DNA from 2 places in the Paenibacillus sp. FSL E2-8871 genome. Region 2 is predicted to be linked to the other one. Evidence: riboswitches for the same ligand, from Rfam matches in the RefSeq annotation. Region 2 holds a riboswitch; the other holds the start of a gene.

Region 1 (12,613 bases), 4.7 Mb from region 2:
CGAAGGTAAGCATTTATTCACTCCCCTTTTGACGATGCCAAGTAGCGAAAAATGCCCCAATGCTGTTCTCGGAAAATGCAGGTGCAGGCTTCTCCCATTTCGTCACTTTTGATCCATTCACAGCAAAGATTTCACCGGTTAAATCCGCGTCAGACTCACTCAATAATGCAGTCACAAAGGAAGCAATATCCTCCGGGCCACCTATTCGCCAAAAGTCTGGGAACGGATCATTACGGCTGGCATGTTTCGCTTTCAAATGATCAATGACAGGTCTGGTCATATCTGTTAAAGCGGCTGGCGAAATCGCATTGACTCTAATTTGATCACGTTTCAGCTCCGCTGCTAGTGTCCACGTCATTCCAAGTATTCCAGCTTTGGCTGCACTATAATTCACCTGACCCACAGAACCTGTTAGTCCAGCCGTAGAGGTCATCAACAGGATATCGCCACCTGTCTGGCGCATATATGGAAGTACGCGTTGAATGCTATAGTAGGTGCCATTTAGATGTACATCCAGCACAGCCTTCCACTCTTCATCCGTCATCCGTAGACATTTCTGATCCTGCAAATTCCCAGCGTTAGCTATCAATACCTCAATACGGCCATACCGTGTAATAACCTCATCCACCATTGCAGTGACCGCAACTGGATCTGCTACATTAGCAGAGTATCCTGATGCCTCACCACCCGCCTGACGAATCTCATGGACAACCTCATCGATTAAGACTTGTTTTGTACCATTTACAACCACTACATAACCGGACTTGCCGAGCTGCACGGCAATACTACGCCCGATCCCTCTGGTTGCTCCAGTAATTAAGGCTACTTTGTTCATCACTACACCTCTTTCACTGAAAAAGCTCCCGAAGCAATAACATCGCCTGCTTCTGTTGTAAGGGTCACTTTAACCAGGCAGTCATCCTCCGCAAAATCAAAAATCACGACATTATCGACCTCTATAGGCTTATGAAATTTCATATCATATTGAGTGATCCACTGTGCCTGATGCTCCTCGATATATAAGGATTGGGCTAATCCCATTAGATACATCCCATGCGCAATGGGCCGCTTAAATCCAGCCTCAGTTGCAGCATCCTCATCTAGATGAATAGCGGCCAGATCTTGGGAAGCTGCTGCATATTGCCGGATAGCCTCAGCCGTTATGCATTTTCTCATCATGATCATCACCTACCCGAATTAACACCGTTTCTGCGGTGACTATAAGCTCGCCTTCACATTTACAAACCAGCGTATGTGTGTAAAAGGTCAGCTTGCCCTGCCGGCCATCTTTTTGCACCTTGCTCGTTAATGCTAATTCACAATCTAACGTCATCCCTGCCGTAATCGGTGCTTGATATGAGAATTTCTGAGTGCCGTGAAGCAAGGGCTCTCCCTTGCTAAGCCAAGGAATATCGAAGACCTGCCAAAAAATAATAGGCATCGTAGAAGGAGCAATCAGATTGCCATTAGTCGTCTGCACGGGTGCCTCAATACTCTGTGCGTAATCCGATATCCACTCAGCAGTCATAAGAATCTGATGTCGGACGCTGTTCATTCCGTAACCTCCACAAGCGTAGCCAGCCCCAACCCGCCGCCAATGCCCAAAGTGGCAAGTCCCCTTTGATAAGGCGTATGCTGCATTTCAGCACATAAACGCGTCATTAAAATAGCTCCGGACGCCCCATATGGATGACCGATAGCTAATGCGCCTCCTCCAAGATTGACCTTTTCCTGTGGGATCTGAAGCTCATTCAGTGAGGCTAGAACTTGCGAAGCAAAGGCTTCATTAAACTCTACGATATCTAAATCGGCTATGGTCAGCTGTTGACGATGTAACACCTTTTGAACAGCTGGAACTGGGCCCATACCTAAATAATTCGGATCTACACCTGCTGCTTGCGCATCTACGACACGCAGGATAGGTTTAAGCTTGAGTTGCCGACATTTCTCACGGGACATCATTAATAGAAGCGCCCCACCATCATTAATAGGACAGGCATTTCCAGCGGTGACAGTACCCTTTTCTTCAAAGATTGAAGGTAGCTTTCGCAGCTTGTCCAGGCTCGTATTAGCCCTTGGACATTCGTCGGTGTTCACCCACTCCCCCTCAACCAGAAGAGGTACAATCTCCTGCTGAAACCTACCACTTTGCTGAGCATGAACGGCCTTCTGATGGCTTTTCAAGGCATATTGATCCTGCTCTTCTCGCGAAATCCCATACTTCCGCGCTACATTTTCCGCAGCAATTCCCATATCCGGATCACCGTAAGCGCTAGGTGTAAAATGAGCACGGGTATATAGCTGCGGAACCCCCATCAAGGTTTGGGGCTTAGCCATTTTCCAAGGGGCACGACTCGTGCTCTCAACACCGCCCGCTAAATAAATCTCACCAGCGCCGCTTTGAATAAGCCGTGCTGCTATATTAATGGCCTCTAGCCCAGAACCGCACTGCCGATCCACAGTAACGCCCGGAACCGAAACAGGCAGTCCCGCTTCAAGCGCAGCTACCCGGGCAATATTTCCACCCGGACCGACCACATTTCCAATAATCACATCATCGATCATATCGACGGGCAGGTTCGTCTCTGCCACAATATGCTGAATAAGCGGCGCCAGTAATGCTTCCGGCTCAAATGTACTTAATAAGCCGCCCATCCTGCCAATCGGTGTACGTTTTGCCATAACAATTACTGCTTCTATCATACCATCGCTCTTTTCACATAGTCTTTCATCGCTTGCCGGGCAATTTTGCCACTGCTTGTATAGATAAACTCATCAACTGTCAGCAGCTCCTTCGGCGCTTTGTAACTTGCTAAATACTGGCGACAATAATTCTTTATTTCGTCTATAGATAAATGCTTTGCACCATTCCATTTCACGAGGACTGCCAGCTGTTCTCCCCAATAATCGTCAGGGACGCCAAGCACCATTACTTCTTGTATTTCCGGAAGATGCTCCAGTACTCGCTCTATTTCCTCTGGATAAACGTTCAGCCCACCGGAGATGATTCTATTTTTCAAGCGACCCGCCAGATATAAATAACCAGCTTCATCCTGATAAACATAATCCTCCAACACAAGCCATCCCTCTCGAAAAGCTGCTGCGGTCTCCTTCGGCAATTGATGGTAGCCTAGAAATATCATATCACTTCGCACATATAACTGCCCAATCTCCCCCGTAGGGACTTCACGGAACTCTTCATCACGAATGGAAATTTGCACTCCGGGATAGGGCTTGCCTACAGAGTTCGGATTATGCTCTTCCAGAACATCCAAATAACTAATATAACTCGCTTCTGAGGAACCATAGGATTCATAGAGACGCGTTCCAGCGAACACTTCTATACCCTTTTTTTTGGACAACTCCGACCACTTTGCACCTGAGCTAATAATCGCATCAATCTGCGTCTGCCCAGGAACAGCCTGCTGCATCATGGATTCAAGCATTGTCGGTACAACAAACAACACCACACCCGGAATCTGCTTGCACAGCTCTAACACCTGTGTGGCGCTAAATTTTTGCGTAATATGAAAGTTTGCTCCACCATACAGACTCTGCATTACAGCGAACAAGGACAGCGAATGCACAAACGGACCCGGTGCTAAAACATCCTTCATAGAGTCTAATTCAAAGGCAGCACTCGATACCTCAAAGCTCTTTAACCACGATAAATGGGTACGCATATATCCTTTGGGTAGCCCCGTTGTGCCTGAAGTAAAACCGATAAATAATAACTCGTTCGTCTCTTCCAATTCAGCTTCTGGCTTCTGAGCTTTCAACCACTGATCATAGGAACCTGTTCGTTCATTTGAAAAAGTCAGCGTTGGGATGGCTTGGTCCTTGAAGACCAAATTCTTTGCAGCTTCCGGCTCGGCAAAAATCATTGTCGGCTGGCACTGCTCTATAATAACCTGCAGTTCATTTGCACTCCACTTGGGATCTAAAGGAATGGGAACACAGCCTGCATAAATAGCCCCCAAGAAAACCTCGACAAATTCAATGCGATTCGTAGATAAAATAGCGATTTTGTCATGCCTAAGGCCCTTTTGCTGTAGACCATTGGCAATTCTCCGCATCGCTTGCACTAATGTTGCATAGGTATGAGTTGCTTGGTCATGGGTTAAGGCAATTCTGTCGGGCTGTTCTGCTGCATGACGCAGTATAGGAACTACTAGATTCATCCTTCACCACACCTATTCGTAATTTCTGTGACTACCGATTATGTACTCTCTCTTCGCTCGGGATACAATTAGAATGGCTACGATAGCTTATTTTAGCTTTATATTAATTTTATGTACATATTTATATGGAACGATTGAGCCCTCTTACGACTGAAAAAATCAAACAGCGCGCATCGATTATGATCGGTACGCGCTGGCTGTATTGTTGTTTATTCCTTCTTATGAGCGGATGATGGTATTCCATCTTCAGCAAAAGTAAAAGTTCGGGCGATATATAAGATAGGTGTGCTTACTGCGGTTAGTAAGAATTTCGCTAGATACGTTGTAAGCAAAATTTCAAACCACACACTCCAGTTATACAACCCAGCAAATGCAATGGTACAGAAGATTAGTGTATCCACAAAGGAGCTAACCATCGTACTGCCGTTGGAACGAATCCACAACTGACTTGAGGTGCTGTAATATTTGCGAATCCAGGAGTACAACCGAACGTCTAGGAACTGACTAATGAAGTAAGCAGTTAGACTACCCAACGCTAGTCGAGGCATCAGACCAAAGATCGTCTCCAAAGAAGACTGAGCAATATCGGTCTCTTGCGGCTTAAATACTAGTACCATTTGCATAATGACTGTCGTCATAAGCAAGGTGAAGAAGCCAAACCAAACCGCTTTACGTGCTTCTGCTCTTCCATACTTCTCATTAAGCAAATCGCTGGTCATATACAAAGTGACATACATCGTATTTCCGAGTGTCATCACGATATCAAATGGCATAGCAATCGTCTTAGCTACCTGAATGTTTGCAATTACAGTAGCGATACCTACCCAGGCATACATTCCACTTTTGCCGAACAGGCGGTAACAGAGTAGAAAAAAAGCAAAATTGACAATAACAAATAAAACTCCCCACATCAAATTAAACATATTGCTTAAACTCCTCCTAGTTTTGTTTACGCGGGATGGTTACGAACCGCGGCTTACATTAAGTTTTGGAACAAAACATTAATACTCTATCACACTGTCGTCAAACAATCCATAAAAATAAACAATTTATGAAATGGGTATTTATACCCATTTTTATTAACTAAAAATAAAAGTGTCAGTAATAATTCATCTTTTTCAGAAAAATATGCTATATAAACTAAAACTTTCACTATTCATCCAGAGGTTAATTCTATAGAATAGTATCAAACACTTCATTCCCGATCCATTTAGTTGATATATTACATAACTATGGAATATATTGCAGGTTGCCAGTCAATAGCAGTCGGTAGGGATATAAAGAAATGGGGCTTCGCTGCCCATAAAAAGGGGGAGAACAATATGTTTCGTTTCAAGCAGTCGATCAGTCGCAGATTTACGCGTTTATTATTTGTAGTTCTATTACTCACGTCTCTTTTGTTAAGTACCAGCTTCTACTTTATATCCACCAGTATTTTCAACAGCTATGTCATGCCACAAATCAATCAAATTCTAACTGCAGCTGCTCAGGACGTATATAAGAATATAAATACAATGCATGCTCAGCAAGCACTAAAGAAGAACGAACAAGCAGCCACCAATCTTGAATTCTATTTTCAGGATAAGAGAAAGCAGCATGGGGTTGAGACTATTTTTCTACTCAATCTAAAAGGCAAGGAAGCTGAGGTTCTGTCCGTAGATCATGATGCAAAATTAAAGCCGGAGGAAATTGTTAAGGTATCCTCTGCAATGCAGCAAGCTCTTAAAGGAAAGAGTGGACTAAGCGATACATACAAGGACTCGCATGGTGTACATAAGTCAGCTTATATCGGAATTCCCGGAAGTACGATGGTTATCGGAATCAGCAGTGATGTAAGCTTTATTCAAGAAAAAACAGACAGTATTCTGTGGACCAGCGCCGGGATCACTCTGCTAACGCTGATTATAGGCTCAACTGGTGCCTGGTTTATGAGCATGCGGATTACTCGTCCTATCTCAAAGCTTGCAGCTTACAGTGCCCGTCTTGCAGAGGGGGATTTCACAGAGGAATTAACGGTTAAAGGCAGTGATGAGGTAGCTCAACTGTCCAGAAGCTTCCAAGCGATGACCCTGCGCCTAAAAGAAATGATTGGACATGTACTCGTCACCTCAAATACTGTGGTCACCGATTCCAATTCTTTAAGAGAACGTGTTGAGGTCCTAAATGAAATGGCAGACCACTCTAGTACATCTGTTGTAGAAATTGGCAAAGGTAGTACGACCATCGCGAGCAGCGCTCTAGATAATTCAAAAGCTATGGAAGAAATCAATTTCGGCATTCAGCATATTGCTTCAGCAGCCACCGAAGTCACTGAGCAGATCAGTGAAGCTTCCGCTGAAGCGATTGGCGGTAATGAGATTGCCCAAAGTGCCGTTCTGCAAATGCGCCATGTTGAACGTGCCTCCCTGCAGTCGCTGGAGCAATTACAAGTTATGAATGAACGTTCAGTAATGATCGGAGAAGTCGTTCATAGTATTACTGAAATTACGAAGCAAATCCAAATGCTGTCGCTCAATGCTTCGATCGAAGCAGCACGTGCAGGAGAACATGGACGCGGCTTTGCCGTGGTTGCCGGAGAAGTACGCAAGCTTTCCGAACAATCCCGTAATGCGAATGAGCAGATTCGTGATTTCCTACTCGGACTTCAGGAAGATATGAATCGCTCCGTTACTGAGATGAACCATGTGAATTCTGAGGTAGCCTCCGGGGTAGGCAAGGTGGCAGAAGCGGGCGATGCCTTCAATCACCTTCTGATTCTGATTCAAAGCATCAATCAGAATATTCAATCTGTATCTGCGGCTACGCAGCAAATCTCAGCAAGTACAGAAGAAGTTAGTGCTTCCGTTGAGGAAACCGCACAAATCACTTCAAGATCCCAAGAAAGTGCGGACACACTATCCGAGAACTCCGAGCGCCAACGTATAGAGCTTGAAGGACATGCAGTAACCGTGCAGCATCTATATGAGCAGGCTAAGAAGCTTCAGGAAGCTGTGCAACAATTTAAGATCTAAAGCTTAGGCTTAAATAAAAACAACCCGTTCACACGAAAGTGTTGAACGGGTTGTTTTGTTAGTGTCTCGGCGCCCAAAGAATGACCGAAACGCCGATCACACAAATAACAGCACCAACCCAGTCATATACATCGGGTGTTTTCTTGTCTACTAGCCAGCCCCATAACACAGCGAGCACGATAAACACCCCGCCGTAAGCTGCATACACTCTTCCGAAGGATGGAAACTTCTGCAACGTAGGAATAATGCCATAGCTTATCAGAATCAAAGAACCTACCAAACCGTACCAGAGAGGTCTTGATTCTCTTAGCCATAACCATACTAAGTATCCGCCTCCGATCTCAGCAAGGCCGGCAATTACAAATAGTAGAATGGCAGCAACCATGTCATCCCTCTTTCCTATTGAACTCTAAAAATATCAAATGATTCGCAAAATATGATACAACGTCATCACGGTTAGCAAGTATGTGTACAAGCAAGAATCTGGGCCACAAAACAGCTGGAACCACAGGCATCAAAAGAGGATAAAACCAGATTGAGCCAGCTGGCTACTATGCGTCACCCGCAGGAGCCACTCACATGAAATTGTGCTGGAGCAGCACTAATACTAGTAGGAGCACAGCCTCTAGCAGCTCATTCAGCGCGCCGTACACATCGCCGGTGAGCCCGCCGAGCCGGCTGCTAATCCGCCGCGCAGCCACGGTGCCGCTTGCCAAGGCCGCAGCCGGCAGCAGTAACGCTGCCGCCAGATGCAGCGGCCACGCGGCTATGCCCGCGCCGAGCGCCAGAGGCGCACCAGCTGCGGCTAGCGAGAGCAGCGCGGCTATCGCCAGCGCGCGCCGCTCATGCGAGGGAGCGAGGCCGGCGAAGCTTGCGGCCAGCCCCTCGTTCCCGCGGGCAATGGGATAACGCACCATTGCCCGCACCATATACCAGCGGCTCCAGATCGCTGGCAGCAAGAGCAGTGGCAGCTCGTAATAGGCGTAGCCTTCGATTAATGCTGCCACTAAAGAGGCCTTTAACAGCAAGAGCAGCACGCAGGCGAGCACACCCATCGCACCCACACGGCTGTCCTTCATAATCTCCAGGATCCGTTCCCTCGGTCGGTAACTTAACAGACCATCCGCACTGTCCATCCAGCCATCGAGGTGCAGACCTCCGGTGAGTCCTACCCATAGAATGAGAGTAATGACAGCGGCTGACCAAGCTGGTAAAATCCAACCCGTCAAAGCTGCTCCAGCAGCTACACAAAGTCCGATAGCTGCACCCACCACGGGATAGAACAGCACACTTCGGCGCAGCAGCTCAGGAGAAAATCCAGGGTCACTCTTTACAGGAAACCGGGACAAAAACTGAAAGGCAGCCGCGGCAGCATCCCTGCGCTCCCTCATAAACGATACTCCCTGCTCTTGAGTTCAATTGGAATGCCCGCAGTCACTAAAAAAACCTGCTCGCATTGCCGAGCAAGCAGCGCGTTCATACGTCCTGCCAGATCACGGTACAATCGGCCAAGCGCATACTCCGGAACAATACCGTCTCCAACCTCATTAGTGACCAAAATGAGGTTTCCTTGAAATGTGCGTACACTGTCTTCAAGTCTTGTAATCTCGCTCTCAATCAACTCTTGCCTATCCGTAAATCCTTCCATGGCTAGCAGTACATTCGATAACCACAACGTTAGACAATCTACGAGAACCGCCTTTTCACCAGATAAACGCTTAAGAAGATCTGGCAAATCATAAGGCTCCTCTAATGTCTCCCAAGCATATCCGCTTTGTGAGCGCTGTTGCTGATGCAGTGCAATCCGTTCATTCATTTCATCATCAAACGCTTGTCCGGTTGCAACATAGAAGGCCTGATCTGCCAGTGACGACATCAATTTTTCTGCAAAACCACTCTTCCCGCTACGCGCGCCTCCCGTTACAAGAATACTCATTGTTTCCCAGCTCCAGAGATGCCTGCACTTTCAAAGGTGGCCATTTCACTCAAAATGCGGCATATCGCCTCTATTAAATGAAGGGACAATACGCCTCCAGTTCCTTCACCCAAACGAAGACCCAGGTTAAACAACGGTTCAAGACCAAGCTGCTCAAGCATCAGCTTATGTCCTTGTTCTCCTGATAGATGGGAGCCTATCATATAAGCAATGGATTCTGGTGCAAGCGCCTTCGCCACAAGAGCCGCCGCGCCCGAAATAAAACCATCCAGAATGACAGGTACCCTAGCAGCGGCTGCGCCAAGAATTAGACCAGTCAAACCAGCGATCTCCAGTCCCCCTACTTTGGACAATACATCCAGCGGATCTGCCGGATTCGGTTGATTCACCTTTAAAGCGCGTTCCACAACTGCAATCTTATGTAGTAGACGTTCATCATCAATTCCCGTTCCTCTTCCAACGGCTACTTCAGGTGGTATTCCTTTTAGAGCACACAGAATGGCTGCGCTAGCCGTTGTATTTCCTATACCCATTTCACCTGTAATAAAAATCTCCGTCCCGTTCTCAATCGCTTCTTGTGCGATTCTTATACCTACAAGCACAGCACTCATCGCTTCTTCACGACTCATCGCAGGTCCCACGGCTATATTATCCGTTCCGCGGCGCACTTTACGATCAATCAGATCCTCATGACTAAGATCGCCGTTAACACCGACATCTACGAACTTCACCTCAGCCCCAGCTTGGCGTGCCAGTACATTCACAGCCGCTCCTCCGCTGAGAAAATTATAGGCCATCTGCATTGTGACTTCCTGTGGAAATGCGCTAACTCCCTCGCAGCATACACCGTGATCGGCAGCCATCACAACTACCGTTCGTTTGGTGAAACTAGGCTGCTCCGTACCCGAAATTCCGGCGAGCTTAACGGCCAAGGTCTCCAATTGTCCCAGGCTGCCTGGCGGTTTGGTTAGAATGTTCAGGCGGTGCTCCGCTTTTAGGAAAGACTGTTCATCCGCTGGTGTGATTCGTTTAATTACTTCTTGAATAGATGAAATCATATTTTAACCTCCAATTAAAGATATCCGTATAACCTATTCTATCTTATCTACACAGAAAAGCCCCCATCTATGATAGATGGGGACTACTAGAATTACAACTTCACTTTCATAAATCCTTCGATTCTCTCCAGCGCTTCCGTCAATTTTTGTAGGGATGCTGCATAAGAGCAGCGAATATACCCTTCTCCACCCGCTCCAAACACATGCCCCGGAACCGCAGCAACACCAACCTCCTTGAGCAGCTGCAAAGCGAAAACTTCTGACTTCATTCCGGTATTAGCGATGGAAGGAAAGACATAAAATGCACCCTCCGGCTCGTGGCACGGTAAACCAATAGATCGAAATCCACTAACCAGCAGCTTTCTTCGCTCATCAAAGCATCGTTTCATGTGGTCCTTATGCTCCATACCCTTCCGCAGTGATTCAATGGCAGCGATTTGACCTAGTATTGGAGCACACATCGCAGTGTACTGATGGATTTTGAGCATCGCAGCAATTAATTCCTGATCACCACAAGCATAGCCTACTCTCCAGCCAGTCATCGCAAAGGCTTTGGAGAAGCCACTAATGACAATCGTTCGTTCCAACATCCCAGGAAGAGAGGCAATACTTACATGCTGACTATCATAGGTTAGCTCGGCATAGATTTCATCTGAAATGACAAGTAAGTTATTCTCTTTTACAATCTGTGCAATGGGTAGCCAATCCTCGTAAGTCATTACTGCTCCTGTAGGATTAGTCGGAAAATTCACCATAAGAATCTTGGAACGCGGGGTAATCACCTGCCGCAACGCTTCAGGAGTAAGTTTAAAACCCTGCTCGGCTGAAGATTCAACCTCTACCGTAATCCCACCGTTCAAATGAGTAATCGGCGAATACGCAATATAGCTCGGAGAAGGGACGATAATCTCATCCCCGGGTGTAATAAAGGCCCGCAGAGCCAAATCCACGGCTTCACTGCTTCCCACTGTAACCATAATCTCGTTAGTTGGCTCATAGCGGAGATTGAAGCTTGTGTGCAGATAAGAGGCGATCTCTTCTCTAAGCTCCAGCAAGCCGGAATTTGGTGTATACATCGTCTCCCCATTATTCAAAGCACGAATACAGGCAGCTCTTACATGCTCCGGTGTAACGAAATCAGGCTCGCCTACACCAAGCGATATAATATCCTGATTCCCTGTACTTAGGTCAAAAAAAGCCCGAATCCCCGAGGGAGCAATCTCCCGTACACGCGGAGTAATCCATTCATTATGCATGACTGAGCACCTCTTCTTTCGGACTCTTTTCTGTTAGGGAAAGGGAAATGATCTCGTCCAGCAGTCCGCTGAAGCTGTAACCTGCCGCTTGCGCGCTTTTTGGTAAAAGACTCGCCTTCGTCATGCCCGGTAATGTGTTCACCTCCAGCACATATGGAATACCATCCTTAATGAGCATATCCACCCTTGCGTACACGCTGCATTTTAGTGCTTTGTAGCAAGTTAAGGCTGCATCACGTACTCGCTCATACACCTCAGCTGGTAGATCAATGACTCGTTCGTCTGCCCCGCCATCTTCGTATTTCGCACTGTAATCGAACCACTCCGCATGCGCCGAGGTGATTCCCAAAACGGGCAGCATCTCTCCATTTAGAATAGAGCAAGTGATTTCCTGGCCTTGAATGTAGCTCTCGATCAGAATCGACTGATCACAAGCAAAAGCCTTCTGTACTGCGCTCAACAGCTCCTCGCTACTGCTCACCTTTTCCATACCTATACTCGAACCGCCTGCACATGGCTTCACCATAACAGGATATCCCATCCGCTCTACGGCTTCTTGAGAATAATCCTTCATACTATCCCAGCACAGCCAATCCGCCGTATTGACGCCTGAGCAGCGCATAAGCTTTTTGGAAAGATCTTTATCCATACAAATGCTGCTAGACAAAACGCCACTACCCGTATAAGGAATCCCCATCGTCTCCAGCGTCCCCTGAACCGTACCGTCCTCTCCGTAAGCTCCGTGGAGCGCAAGCAGCGCGATATCGATTCCTTTTGCCTGCTCAATGAGCTCTTCACGCTTGGTGATCACTATTGGAGTAACCTCATATTTATTGGGATCTAGATTCTTCAAAATCTCTCTACCGCTATTCATGGATACCTCATACTCTGAGGACACCCCGCCCATAATTACGCCTACCTTCATCTTCATCTCAAGCACCTCTTTATCCCATTAGTTGTCGTGCTGTTCTACCAATAATCTCGATCCCCTTGCGGATATCCTCATCCGTCACTCTGGAGAAACCGATCCTTATCGTATTTTGACCTTTACCGTCTGTGAAGAATATATCTCCTGCTGTAAAAATAACCCCTTGTTCATGACAGGCCGCTAGCAGCGTCCTTGTATTAAAACCCTCCGCAAAGGTTACAAAAAGATGCAATCCGCCATCCC
Region 2 (12,613 bases):
AATCTAGGGGACCATACTTCAGTAGGACTTGGAATGCGAGTGGAGAAGGAGCGTATTCTCCTTCTAGTGACAGCAGTTGCACTTGCCGGCTCCTGCGTTGCTGTAAGTGGAGGAATTGGCTTTGTCGGCCTAATTGCACCACATCTTGCCCGCAAGCTTGTGGGACCCCGTCATCAGGTATTATTGCCCGCTAGTGCGTTGACAGGGGCGCTTCTTATGATTACTGCTGATACTATCGGCAGATGGGTGTTACAGCCTGCAGAAGTTCCAACAGGCATCGTGGTTGCGATCATTGGTGCACCTTACTTTTTATATTTACTCGCCAAATCGAAAGCATAATGCGTACGAAGCGAGTTTTACTATGTAGTTCATTCTAGGAGCATAGCTCCATAAAACTTTTAAGGAGTTGTTAACATGTCAGAACGTTTGAACACAGAAGAGTTAAGTATTGGGTATGCAGAGGCTACAATTGTTAAAGGGTTGAACTTAACTATCCCTACGGGAAAAATAACCGCACTAGTGGGCGCTAACGGTTCTGGTAAATCTACAATTCTTAAAACAATGGCCCGGATCATGAAGCCTAAGAGCGGCAGCGTAATGTTGGACGGCAAATCGATCCATAACTTTTCAACGAAAGAGGTAGCTCGTCAGCTTGCGATCTTACCGCAAAACCCAACGGCTCCAGACGGACTAACGGTCTCTGAACTTGTCAGCTATGGCCGTTTCCCGCATCAAAAAGGATTTGGCACAATGACAGCAGAGGATCGCAGCATTATCTCCAACGCAATCACTGTTACAGGTATGGAGCCTTTCCATGACCGTCCGATTGACCGCTTATCTGGAGGACAACGTCAGCGTGCTTGGATCGCTATGGCATTGGCACAAGAAACTGACATTCTATTCCTGGACGAACCAACAACTTTTCTAGATATGGCTCACCAGCTTGAAGTTCTACAGCTTCTCCAAAAGCTGAATGAGGAAGAAGGTCGTACCATTATCATGGTCGTGCATGATTTGAATCATGCTACTCGTTATGCACAGCATATGGTAGCTATTAAATCCGGTACTGTGGTTAGTGAAGGTTCACCTACTGAAGTTATGACACCAGATGTACTGCGGGAAGTGTTTGGAATTGAGGCAGATATTGTTCCAGATCCACGCACCGGTGTGCCGCTGTGCCTTCCTTACGAGCTTGCTGCATACAAAGCTGTGTAATCATAATTGAAAATCATACAACGAACAGGCTCCCGTCATTGACAAGGGAGCCTGTTCGTTGTTACAGTTGTGGTTGCCTACAAATCCATGATACCACTACTAAAAATAGATCAAGGACCATCATTTATACATGGTTAAAGGAGCATGAAACATGAATATTGACAAAATTCAAAATGACCTAGAGCAGCTAATGACTGCAGGGATTGTGAAGAGTCATGAGAACTTAAAAGATCACGTGTATACCAAAATGGGCGGTAAAGCTGATATTTTGGCAGCACCAGCTACTTATGAGGAAATTCAAAAGATCGTTACATATGCGGAACAGAATGGGATAAACCTTACGGTACTTGGGAACGGCTCCAATGTGATTATCCGTGATGGAGGTGTGCGTGGAATAGTTCTGCAAACGGCAGGACTAACGGATGTGGGGATTCGAGACAATCTCTTATATGCGGAGTGCGGCGCTAAGATTATTGATGTTTCCAGATATGCGCTGGATATGGAGCTTACGGGTCTTGAGTTCGCCTGTGGCATTCCAGGAACGGTTGGTGGAGCGTTATACATGAACGCAGGCGCTTACGGTGGAGAAATTAAAGATGTACTGCATAGTGCACTGGCTATAACTAAGAGCGGACAATTAGTGACTCTGCAAGGGGATGAGCTGCAATGGGGTTATAGAAAAAGCGTGTTCGCAAGCGGTGAATACATCGTACTTGAGGCCAATTTTGCTATGACTTCAGGTGATGCATTAGCCATCAAGTCGAAAATGGATGAACTTACTTACCTGCGTGAATCCAAGCAACCGCTTGAGTATCCTTCCTGTGGTAGTGTCTTTAAACGTCCTCCAGGTCGGTTTGCAGGTCAGTTAATTCAAGAGAGTGGCTTGCAGGGAACAAGAATCGGTGGTGCTGAGGTATCCAAGAAGCATGCAGGGTTTATTGTAAATGCAGATAATGCAACCGCCAGCGATTACATCGGGCTAATTCACCATGTAAGAGCGACTGTGAAGGATAAATTCGGCGTGGAGCTTGAAACTGAAGTGGAGATCATTGGAGAAGAGTAACTTCTAATTAGAAAGAGCCCACAGATTACTGTGGGCTCTTTTGTTGTCATTACATATAGTTTAATCCACTGAAAGGGTATATTTAGCTCTTTCAGTAGTTATTTCCGCCTTGCGATCACTTATGTCCTCAATCCGAAGCCCGTCAATTGCTAAGTCATAGGTGGAGTGTGGTAGTGATACTAGCTCACCATCGGCGTTTAAAGTGCTGCCAAATCCTTTTAATATTAATGCACTCCCAAGATAATCATCGATAACATCCTCCGCACTCCGAAACTCAACAGCCTCTAGATTAAAATGAATTTTATCCAGATCACGAAGCTCTTTCTTTTCAATTACAATAGTTTCATTCACATGACTGTTAATCCAGTCCATAAGTTTCTGTGTACTTTGTTCCATTAGATGATCCCACCCTTACCTCGAAGATTATTATGTTTAAGTTACCCTTTTCTTAGGATTTGAATCCTTATTTTTGCCACATCTGAGCGGATTTGAACAAAGGAAGGTACTAAGGAATAGCGAATGTTACAGAATAGCAACAAAAGAGATAATCCTCTACAACCAGAATAAGGATAGAAGAAAGTTAACTATTCTAAAAAGGGGGGAGTGTTATTGATTCAGCTAACTGAGGTCTCAAAATATTATCAGGAGAGGTGTGCAGTTGATCGAATTACTTTCACTGTGGAGAAAGGTGAGGTCTTTGGATTTCTAGGTCCCAATGGTGCAGGGAAAACTACAACGATGCGCATGATGACAGGGCTTCTTCAGTCTACAAGCGGAGAAATTTTAATTAATGGCATGAATATTTCACGTCATAAAAAAGAAATCCATGCTCAAATTGGTGTTGTTTTCGAGCTTCCGAACCTATACATGCGTAGTTCTATTCGAAATAATCTGGAGCTGTTCGCTGATCTGTATAGGGTAGCAGGAAATCGAGTGAATGAAGTCATGGAAACCCTCCAGCTGTTAGATAAGGAAAAAGCTAAAGTAAGCAGCTTATCCAAAGGCTGGAAGCAGCGTGTTCTAATCGCCAGAGCATTATTACATAAGCCTCAAGTGTTGTTTTTAGATGAGCCTACAAGTGGGTTAGATCCAAATTCAGCTTCACTCATACGTAATCACGTCAAGAGAATTCAAGAAGAAGGCACAACCATTGTCCTAACGACGCATGATATGCACGAAGCCGAGGAATTAAGCGATAGAGTGGGCATCATGTACGCTGGTGCATTAGTGGCACTCGATGAACCGCATAGACTTAAGACCATTTATGGTAAACCAGAAATTGAAGTTAAATATCAGCAGGATGGTAAAGTGGTTATTAAATCCTGGCCGATTGCAGAAGAAGCTACTAAAGATCATATCTATCAGTTAATGTCTACGAATAAAATTCTAAGTATGCACAGCAAAGAAGCTTCGCTGGCAGATGTATTCGCTGCCCTGACGGGAAGTGAGCTAAGTTGAGTTATCAGATATGGAAGCTGCTTAAACATGAAAGTAAGGATATACTGCGTAATCCTGCGACTGTAATTCTAATAATTTTGCCTATATTTATGGCTAAAATCATCATCACTGTAGTGGACAAGAGCGGTTTGGACTTCATGCTTCTTTCTACATGGATATTATTTGCACAAGTGATGGTTGGGATCATGATTACCGGCCCAGGATTAATTGAGGAGCGGGAGAGTAAGACTTATGATGCGCTGTTGATTACTCCGCTAAGCAGAGGCCAGATTATTACTGCGAAAGCTGGATCTGTTCTTGTTTTTTCTTTGTTATCACAGCTGATTGTTTATGTACTAAATCAAGGTTTGACAATGGATTTACTCCCTTCCTTATTGTATATGTTATTGGGTGGAATTATCTTTGTGCAAGTTGGAATTATCATTGGTTTAAAGGTAAGTTCCTCCAAAAATGGTTCAGCCATCAGCTCCGCATTTATGGTTGTTTTTTTCTTAGTAGCTTCTGTGTACGGCGCTCTTCCAGAATGGACCTATCCGATCTTTGTTATTCTGCCAAGTATTGAAATCGTTCAGAATTTGAACAGTATTCTAAATGGAGAAGGAGTATTGCTCCTAGAAAGCCTGCTTTTGCTCTTGTGGATTGTGGTACTTTCGCTCTGGATTTGGAAGACGGGCAAAGCGTAGAACTTGTCAGAAGCAAATTACCATGGTATAGTTCAAGACGCAATATGCATGAAGAAGAAGTCTGCACGGATTGTGCAGGAGAGGTTCGCGAACTCCCTCTATAAAAAACTAAGAGTATATTAAATCTTATAAGCGGATGCAGTCCTTAACCCGGATGTTGCTTCCGTTTCTTCTTAGTGGAGCAAAGTTTTCGAAATCTCGTTCTTCTTTCCATTACCGGCCAAGGCCGAAGGAAAAGAGAGGGGTTTTTTGTCGTGTCAGAAGGAAGATTGAAAGAGGAAATGCAAGAAGTCACTTTACTTGGTAATCAGGGAACGCAGTACAAGTTTGGTTATGATCCAGCTATTCTTGAGGTGTTTGATAACAAGCATCCAGGGCGTGATTATTTTGTTAAATTCAACTGCCCTGAGTTTACTAGCTTATGTCCTGTTACAGGTCAGCCGGATTTTGCCACATTGTATATTTCGTATATTCCTGAACAGAAAATGGTGGAATCTAAATCATTAAAGCTGTATCTGTTTAGCTTCCGTAACCACGGTGACTTTCATGAGGACTGCGTCAACATTATTATGAATGATCTGATCTCACTGATGGACCCACGATATATTGAGGTATGGGGCAAGTTCACTCCGCGTGGAGGCATATCTATTGATCCTTATTGCAACTATGGAAGACCGGGTACGAAGTATGAGGCGATGGCGGAGCACCGCTTAATGAATCACGACCTCTATCCGGAAAAAGTGGATAACCGCTAATCCCAACAAGTTGATAAGGAGAGATTAAGATGAACAAAAAAGCACTCGTCGTATTTAGCGGCGGACAAGATAGCACCACTTGCCTGGTTTGGGCATTGAAGCAGTTTGAGGAAGTGCAGGTAGTTACCTTTAATTATAATCAGCGTCATGCGGCTGAAATCGAAGTTGCTACAGAAATAGCAGCTAAGTTTAATGTAAAACAGCATATCCTTGATCTTGGGCTGCTTAATCAGCTGGCACCAAATGCACTAACCCGCCAGGATATTGATATCGTTGCTGGCGAAGGTGATGAGCTTCCTAGTACATTTGTTGACGGACGGAATCTGTTATTTTTATCTTTTTCCGCAATATTAGCTAAACAATTGGGTTACTCCCATATCGTCACTGGTGTCTGCCAAACGGACTTTAGCGGGTATCCGGACTGCCGTGATGTATTTGTGAAATCATTGAATGTTACGCTGAATTTATCTATGGACTATGAGTTTGCGATACACACTCCATTGATGTGGCTGGATAAAAAAGAAACGTGGAAGATGGCAGATGAACTTGGTTATTTTGATTATGTTCGCGAACACACATTGACCTGTTACAACGGTATTATTGGCAGTGGCTGCGGTACTTGTCCAGCCTGTCTGTTGCGTCAGCGTGGTCTTGAGCAATATGAGGCGGAGAAAATGGAGGCCGGATCTTAATGCTTAACGAGGTTTCAGTCTGCAAAATATTTACGTTTGATGCGGCGCATCAATTAATTGGTCACAAAGGGAAATGCAGCAATCTGCATGGACATACTTATAAGCTCGAAGTAGTGCTTAAGGGCAAACCAGAGGCTACGGAAGGCCATTCAGACGAAGGGTTTGTTATTGACTTCAGCGATATCAAGACGACTGTGCAACAAAGCCTTGTAGATCGTTTAGATCACGCTTTTCTTGCTATGGGAAATGAACCTGTGTTAGAAACGTTAACGAATACGGGCTCCAAAGTAGCTTTGTTGTCTTTCCGCACCACAGTGGAGAATATGTCTTCATATATTGCCTACAAGCTTAAGCAAGCAGGGTTGCCTTTGTACTCGGTAAAGCTATGGGAGACTCCAACCTCCTGGGCAGAGGTGCTGGCTGAAGATGTTCCGGATGAAGGGCCATCCTACCGTTTATATGGAGGCTGTGACTGTGAGTAAGATTCCTGTAATTGAAATGTTCGGTCCGACTATTCAAGGCGAAGGTGCGGTAATTGGAGTGAAGACGATGTTTGTCCGCACCTATGGCTGCGATTATCGCTGTGGCTGGTGTGACTCTGCTTTTACTTGGGATGGTACTGCTAAGGATAAGGTTCGAATGATGACCTCGGATGAAATTATGAATGAACTTTTAGCTATAGCTGGAGATAATTTCGACTGTGTTACGATTTCAGGCGGAAATCCTGCTTTGATTGGTGACGGGATGGGCACTTTTATTAACCTGCTACATGAGCGCGGGATTCAAGCTACAATAGAAACTCAGGGGAGTAAATGGCAGGAGTGGTTCAATGACGTGGATGTGCTGACAATTAGCCCTAAACCCCCAAGCTCAGGAATGACAACGAATTGGGAAATTCTAGATAACATCATGAGTAAAATGGAGAAACTGGGTCGTTCTACGCATAGCTTGAAGGTCGTAGTGTTTGACGATAAGGATTTTGATTATGCAAAAGACATTCATGAGCGATATCCCAATGTGCAGCTCTTTCTGCAGCCTGGGAATGATGATGTCACTGAAGAAGGCGACATTTCTGCTCGACTTTTGGGAAGGCTGGAATGGTTGTTTAATAAAGTAATCGTAGACGCTGATATGAATAGAGTACGTGTCCTTCCACAGCTGCATGCATTGATCTGGCATAATAAGCGTGGCAAGTAAAAAGTATTTAAATGTAACGGGTGTCTGCTCAGCAGATGCCCTTTTTTTATTGATTTAAGCCTTTAAATAGGTAGATAGAATGTCGCATAATCTGATATGATTTTCATAAAAGTTGTAGGAGGTACTAAATGAGAAATTCAACTGCACTATTAATTATCGATGTTCAAGAAGCTATGTTCTCCTATCCTGATCAAAAGCTGTACGATGAAGAGGGTGTAATGGAGAGAATTATTTCCCTTCAGAACAAAGCTAGGGTAGCAGGTACTCCAATAGTTTATATTCAACACACCGAAGATGAGGAATATACAAAAGGTACGTCCACATGGCAGATCAGTCACCGTATCACACCGCAGGAAGGTGAAGTTATTGTGGAGAAGTCTACTTGGGATGCTTTTCACCGAACCGAACTGCAAGAGGAGCTACAGAAGCTGGGGATCACGAATCTGGTGATTTGTGGGATGCAAAGTGAGTTCTGCCTAGATACGACAATAAGACGCGCATACAGTATGGGGTATAAGAATGTTCTCGTCCAAGATGCTCATAGCACCTTTGATAATGGGGTTCTCAATAGTAGTGAGATCGTTAAGCATCATAATGCAGTAATCGGAGGGAGATTCGCCCAGTTACGAGCTGAAAGCGAGGTTCAGTTCTAGATGAGTACACCTCAGGCTGCCATGAAACCTATTCAGCGTTCTCGACTTAGACTATTTGCCGGAAAGCGATATTTTATTTGGAAAAGATATTTGAAATGGTGCACTAGCCGCAGCAAGGTGGCGAAGCAGCGCACTAGTGGAATTTTATCTAATGAAGTGATGACTCATGCTACACCGTTATTAAGAAGTCTACGGAATGTAGATATGGTACTTCAATACAATAAAATAACCAATTTACGTCTGGCGATAGCGAAACTGGATGGGCTCTTGGTGCGCCCGGGTGAGACTTTTTCCTATTGGAGAAGCATCGGTAAGCCCAGTAAGCGAAAAGGGTATCTGGACGGGATGGTGCTGCATTATGGTGGCTTCCATTCTGGAGTCGGCGGGGGACTGTGCCAGTTGTCCAATCTGATCTACTGGATGACATTGCATACACCTCTTACGGTTACAGAACGGCATCGGCACAGCTATGATGTATTTCCAGATGAACAGCGTACACAGCCATTTGGAAGCGGGGCCACCTGTTCTTATAATTATTTGGATCTTCAAGTGAAGAATAACACGAATCAAACGTATCAATTAAAGCTCTGGCTGGATGACAGCCATTTGCATGGGGAATGGAGATGCGATGAGCAGTCCCTTTATAAATATGAAGTGTACGAAAGTGATCATAGGATTAGTTTAGAACCTTGGGGAGGGTATATACGCAGTAACAAGATTAGTCGAAAAGTATATACACGGACCGGAGAGCTACTTGGAGATGAAGCTGTAACGGATAATTATGCGCTTATGATGTATTCTCCGCTTCTTCATGGATAAGAGGATAAGGTAATGGGTTATAACATAGAAGACACGTTATCGTTCTATCCTATGCTATACTTCAAAGGAGCGGATTAACAGCATGAAAGCATTAACCTACCAAGGGAAGAAGAAAGTGAAAGTTAAAGAGGTAGCTGATCCGAAGATTGAGAAAAAGGATGACATTATCGTTCGAATTACTTCTACAGCGATTTGTGGATCAGATTTGCACATTTTTAACGGTGAAATTCCAGGTATGTATGATGACTATGTTATTGGTCATGAGCCCATGGGGATTGTTGAGGAGACCGGTCCAGACGTAACTAAAGTCAAGAAAGGCGACCGTGTCATTCTTCCCTTTAATGTGGCCTGTGGTCAGTGCTTCTTCTGCCAGCATGAGATGGAGAGTCAATGTGACAATGCTAATGATGCTAAGGATACTGGCGGTTATTTAGGGTATTCTGATACTTATGGCGGATTTGCTGGCGGGCAAGCTGAATTGCTGCGGGTTCCTTATGGTAATTTCGGCCCTTTTGTAGTTCCTGAGGATGCAGAAATGGAAGATGAGAAGCTGCTTTTCTTATCAGATATTGTACCTACAGCTTGGTGGGGAGTAGAAAGCGGAGGAGTGAAGTCCGGGGATACGGTCATTGTTCTCGGCTGCGGGCCGGTGGGACTGCTAACTCAAAAATTTGCTTGGATCAAAGGCGCCTCTAGAGTTATTGCTGTTGACCACATTGGCTATCGGCTGCAGCATGCGAAGTTGACAAATAATGTTGAAGTTTATAACTTTGAAGAGATGAAGGATATTGCAGCTCATTTGAAGGAGATAACACATGGGGGCGCAGATGTAGTTATTGACTGTGTAGGTTTGGATGCCAAAATATCTGCATTGGAGAAAGTGGAAACCACACTGAAGCTACAGGGAGGCTCACTCAGTGCATTTAGAATGGCCTCGGATATCGTACGTAAATTCGGAACTATTCAGCTTGTAGGAGTTTATGGGCTTAATTACAATATGTTCCCTTTGGGTCATCTATTTGAACGTAACATTACTTTAAAAATGGGACAGGCTCCAGTGATTCACTATATGCCTTTGCTTTATAAGATGATTAAAGAGAATAAATTTGATCCTACAGATATCATTACACATCGCTTGCCTATCAGCAAAGCGGAGCATGGCTATGACATTTTTAGTGAGAAAAAAGAGGATTGCATCAAGGTTGTTCTGAAGCCGTAGCCTATAAGAAGCATATGCTCTCGTCAGAAATGACATTGCTTATGCTTTTTTTAGTGAAATCTAATGAAAATAGATGCATTTTTTCACGGTCTGCGTTAAATTAACATAAGTGACTTAAGATATTGAAAGGACGCGTACCATGTGAAGCTTAAAAAACCGCCACTTCCTATTCCAATTTTAATGTTGGTTGGGATTGTGGCCATCTCTTTTTCCGCAATTTTTATTAAGTGGTCTACAGCGCCAGCATCTATACAAGGAATGTATCGGCTGTTGTTCACCTCGCTGCTGATGTTGCCTTTTGCAAGACCATACAGCGGAGCAGCGTTCGCTCTTCGTAAAAAAGACTGGATCATGCTAGTGCTCTCAGGCATTATGCTAGCTCTACATTTTTTGCTTTGGATGGGCTCTTTGAAGTATACTTCGGTAGCTAGTTCAACGATGATCATGGCGCTGGAGCCAGTGTTTATTATGCTGGGCGTTTATTTTTTGTATAAGGAAAAAACGGCTGTGTCTGCTATTCTCGGGCTGAGTATTGCTATTGGCGGAGTAGTGTTTATCGGTTGGGGAGATATTGGTATCTCTGCAGATAATCTTAAAGGTGATTTGTTATCGGTTGGAGGAACAGTAGCGGTAGCTGTGCATATGCTTATCGGTCAAAAGCTTGTAGTGCGCATGCCCTCATACCTGTACAGCTTGATAGTCTTCTTATCAGCGGCTGGTGTGTTTGCCATATACAATCTGTTCATGGGGATTTCCTTCTTCAATTATCCTGCGAATGAGTGGGGGATTTTCCTTTTGCTAGCAGTGGTTCCTACGGTGTTCGGCCATATTTTATTTAATTGGCTGCTTCAGTATGTATCCGCAACTACGGTATCTATGAACATCTTAGGAGAACCAGTGGGGGCTAGTATCCTTGCTTATCTGCTCTTGGGTGAACAATTAACTGCGCTACAATGGGCAGGTGGACTTTTGGTTATGTTAGGACTGGGCGTATATTTGTACGCTGGAAGAAAGAAAACGATTCAGGTGGCAGATGCCATTCAGAATGCTTCATAACAGATATTTTAATCATAAAGGGGTCGCAAGGTATGGAAGAACAAGATCAAAATTTAGAACTGCATCCTGGAAAAGGCACTGCGCCAACGAGTGAGGAACTATGGAACGAAGACACATACACAGCTTGGGTTGCTCGATTTGGTACACCGTCAGAGGCAGCAGCCAAGTTAATCAAGGAACCTAGTGCAAAGCTGTACCCGCTCTCTTCTTATTTTGGAGATGTACAGGGTAAAAAGATGATGAATCTCATGGGATCAAACGGAATGAAGGCAGTCGCGCTGTCATTACTTGGAGCGGACGTTACTGTTGCTGACTTCTCAGAAGCTAATGCGCGTTATGCAGCTGATCTCGCACAAGAAGCAGGTGTTCAGCTTAACTATATCGTATCAGATGTTCTTAAGCTGCCAGATCACGTGCTCGATGGTTCATATGATATCGTATTTGCTGAATTAGGAATTGTACACTACTTTACCGACCTAGCACCGTTTATGGAAACCGTCCGCCATTTACTTTCTCCTGATGGGATCTTTGTTCTACGTGATTTCCATCCTGTGACAACTAAGCTTATATCCTCTAAGGGTTCTACAGCGAAGGTTCGTAAGCACAAAGTTAGCGGGGACTATTTCGATACGACATTGGAAGAAAAAAAGGTCTCGTACTCTAAGTATTTGCCTTCCACAGGCAAACCAATAGCCGAACAGGAACATAGCGTTGTATATTGGCGCCGCTGGACACTTGGAGAAATTGTAACTGCTGCTGCCAGTTCTGGGCTTGTGATCCGCCAATTGAACGAAGAACCTAATCTATCCTCGGATGTTTATGATAAAGGAATACCAAAGACATTCACCTTGGTGGCTGGAAAGGGTCAGAACCTGTAGGCTATTCGAATGTAAGGATTACAACTGTTATACACATATGAGCTAATCAAAAGGCTACTTTGTCCGAAAAAGGACGGTGTAGTCTTTTTTGCTTGCTTCAAAACATAAAATTTTAAACTTTTTTACGGAGAATATTCCATTACATTGGAAACTTATAGGTAATACAATAATTTTACATTCAACATTTGAAAGCGATTACTTTAACAAAAAGGCATTCATAAAGGATTTGAGGTGGATATGAAATGGACGAAGTATTACTACGAATGGCGGGGATTGATAAATTTTTCCCAGGTGTTCATGCATTGAATCAATGTCAATTTGAGCTGAAGCGTGGGGAAGTGCATGCCTTAGTCGGTGAAAATGGCGCAGGAAAGTCTACCTTAATGAAGATTGCAACAGGAGTCTATTCCAAGGATGCGGGTCAGATGTGGTACAAGGGATCTGAGGTGGAAATTGCCAATACTCGTGCTGCGCAGGAACTCGGGATTAGTATCATACATCAGGAACTGAATCTAATGCCGCATCTTACAGTGGCCCAAAATATATTTATTGGTCGTGAGCCGCGAAAGGCACTGAAATGGTTCGTTGATGATCTGGAGCTAAATCGTAAGGTGCAGGAACTGTTTGATCAGATGAATCTAAAACTAGATCCGAAGACTTTGGTCTCAGATCTGACAGTTGCTAATCAGCAAATGGTTGAAATCGCCAAAGCTTTGTCCTTCAATGCGGAGGTACTAATCATGGATGAACCAACTGCAGCGTTGACAGATACGGAAATTAACGAGTTATTCCGTATGATCGAGCAATTACGAGAAAAAGGTGTAGGTATTATATACATCTCTCACCGCATGGATGAGTTGAAACGGATCACAGACCGCATTACAGTCATGCGGGATGGTTGTTACGTGGATACTGTTCGGACGGA

Evidence for each region. A riboswitch is a leader RNA that binds a small molecule or an ion and turns the genes downstream of it on or off. The one in region 2 is predicted to bind preQ1.
Region 1: it holds a riboswitch for preQ1, as region 2 does, so the genes downstream of both, NYE25_RS27205 (queuosine precursor transporter) here and queF (preQ(1) synthase) in region 2, are expected to answer to the same signal.

The regions. Positions count from the first base shown of each region.
Region 1 is NZ_JBBOBV010000001.1:6,044,415-6,057,027, reverse strand. It holds gene NYE25_RS27235 (energy-coupling factor transporter ATPase) at 1-13, opposite strand, end outside; gene NYE25_RS27230 (SDR family NAD(P)-dependent oxidoreductase) at 14-835, opposite strand; gene NYE25_RS27225 (MaoC family dehydratase) at 838-1,179, opposite strand; gene NYE25_RS27220 (FAS1-like dehydratase domain-containing protein) at 1,154-1,555, opposite strand; gene NYE25_RS27215 (thiolase family protein) at 1,552-2,703, opposite strand; gene NYE25_RS27210 (AMP-binding protein) at 2,700-4,181, opposite strand; gene NYE25_RS27205 (queuosine precursor transporter) at 4,391-5,104, opposite strand; PreQ1 riboswitch class I at 5,115-5,160, opposite strand; gene NYE25_RS27200 (methyl-accepting chemotaxis protein) at 5,504-7,192, shown strand; gene NYE25_RS27195 (YnfA family protein) at 7,251-7,577, opposite strand; gene cobS (adenosylcobinamide-GDP ribazoletransferase) at 7,768-8,583, opposite strand; gene cobU (bifunctional adenosylcobinamide kinase/adenosylcobinamide-phosphate guanylyltransferase) at 8,580-9,128, opposite strand; gene cobT (nicotinate-nucleotide--dimethylbenzimidazole phosphoribosyltransferase) at 9,125-10,186, opposite strand; gene NYE25_RS27175 (aminotransferase class I/II-fold pyridoxal phosphate-dependent enzyme) at 10,279-11,442, opposite strand; gene NYE25_RS27170 (D-alanine--D-alanine ligase) at 11,435-12,367, opposite strand; gene pdxR (MocR-like pyridoxine biosynthesis transcription factor PdxR) at 12,387-12,613, opposite strand, start outside.
Region 2 is NZ_JBBOBV010000001.1:1,372,792-1,385,404, reverse strand. It holds gene NYE25_RS06285 (FecCD family ABC transporter permease) at 1-339, shown strand, start outside; gene NYE25_RS06280 (ABC transporter ATP-binding protein) at 415-1,215, shown strand; gene murB (UDP-N-acetylmuramate dehydrogenase) at 1,367-2,278, shown strand; gene NYE25_RS06270 (hypothetical protein) at 2,339-2,674, opposite strand; gene NYE25_RS06265 (ABC transporter ATP-binding protein) at 2,888-3,736, shown strand; gene NYE25_RS06260 (ABC transporter permease) at 3,733-4,419, shown strand; PreQ1 riboswitch class I at 4,494-4,537, shown strand; gene queF (preQ(1) synthase) at 4,701-5,174, shown strand; gene queC (7-cyano-7-deazaguanine synthase QueC) at 5,204-5,866, shown strand; gene NYE25_RS06245 (6-pyruvoyl trahydropterin synthase family protein) at 5,866-6,348, shown strand; gene queE (7-carboxy-7-deazaguanine synthase QueE) at 6,341-7,063, shown strand; gene NYE25_RS06235 (cysteine hydrolase family protein) at 7,192-7,716, shown strand; gene NYE25_RS06230 (VanW family protein) at 7,717-8,535, shown strand; gene NYE25_RS06225 (zinc-dependent alcohol dehydrogenase) at 8,618-9,754, shown strand; gene NYE25_RS06220 (DMT family transporter) at 9,896-10,810, shown strand; gene NYE25_RS06215 (class I SAM-dependent methyltransferase) at 10,843-11,688, shown strand; gene NYE25_RS06210 (sugar ABC transporter ATP-binding protein) at 11,931-12,613, shown strand, end outside.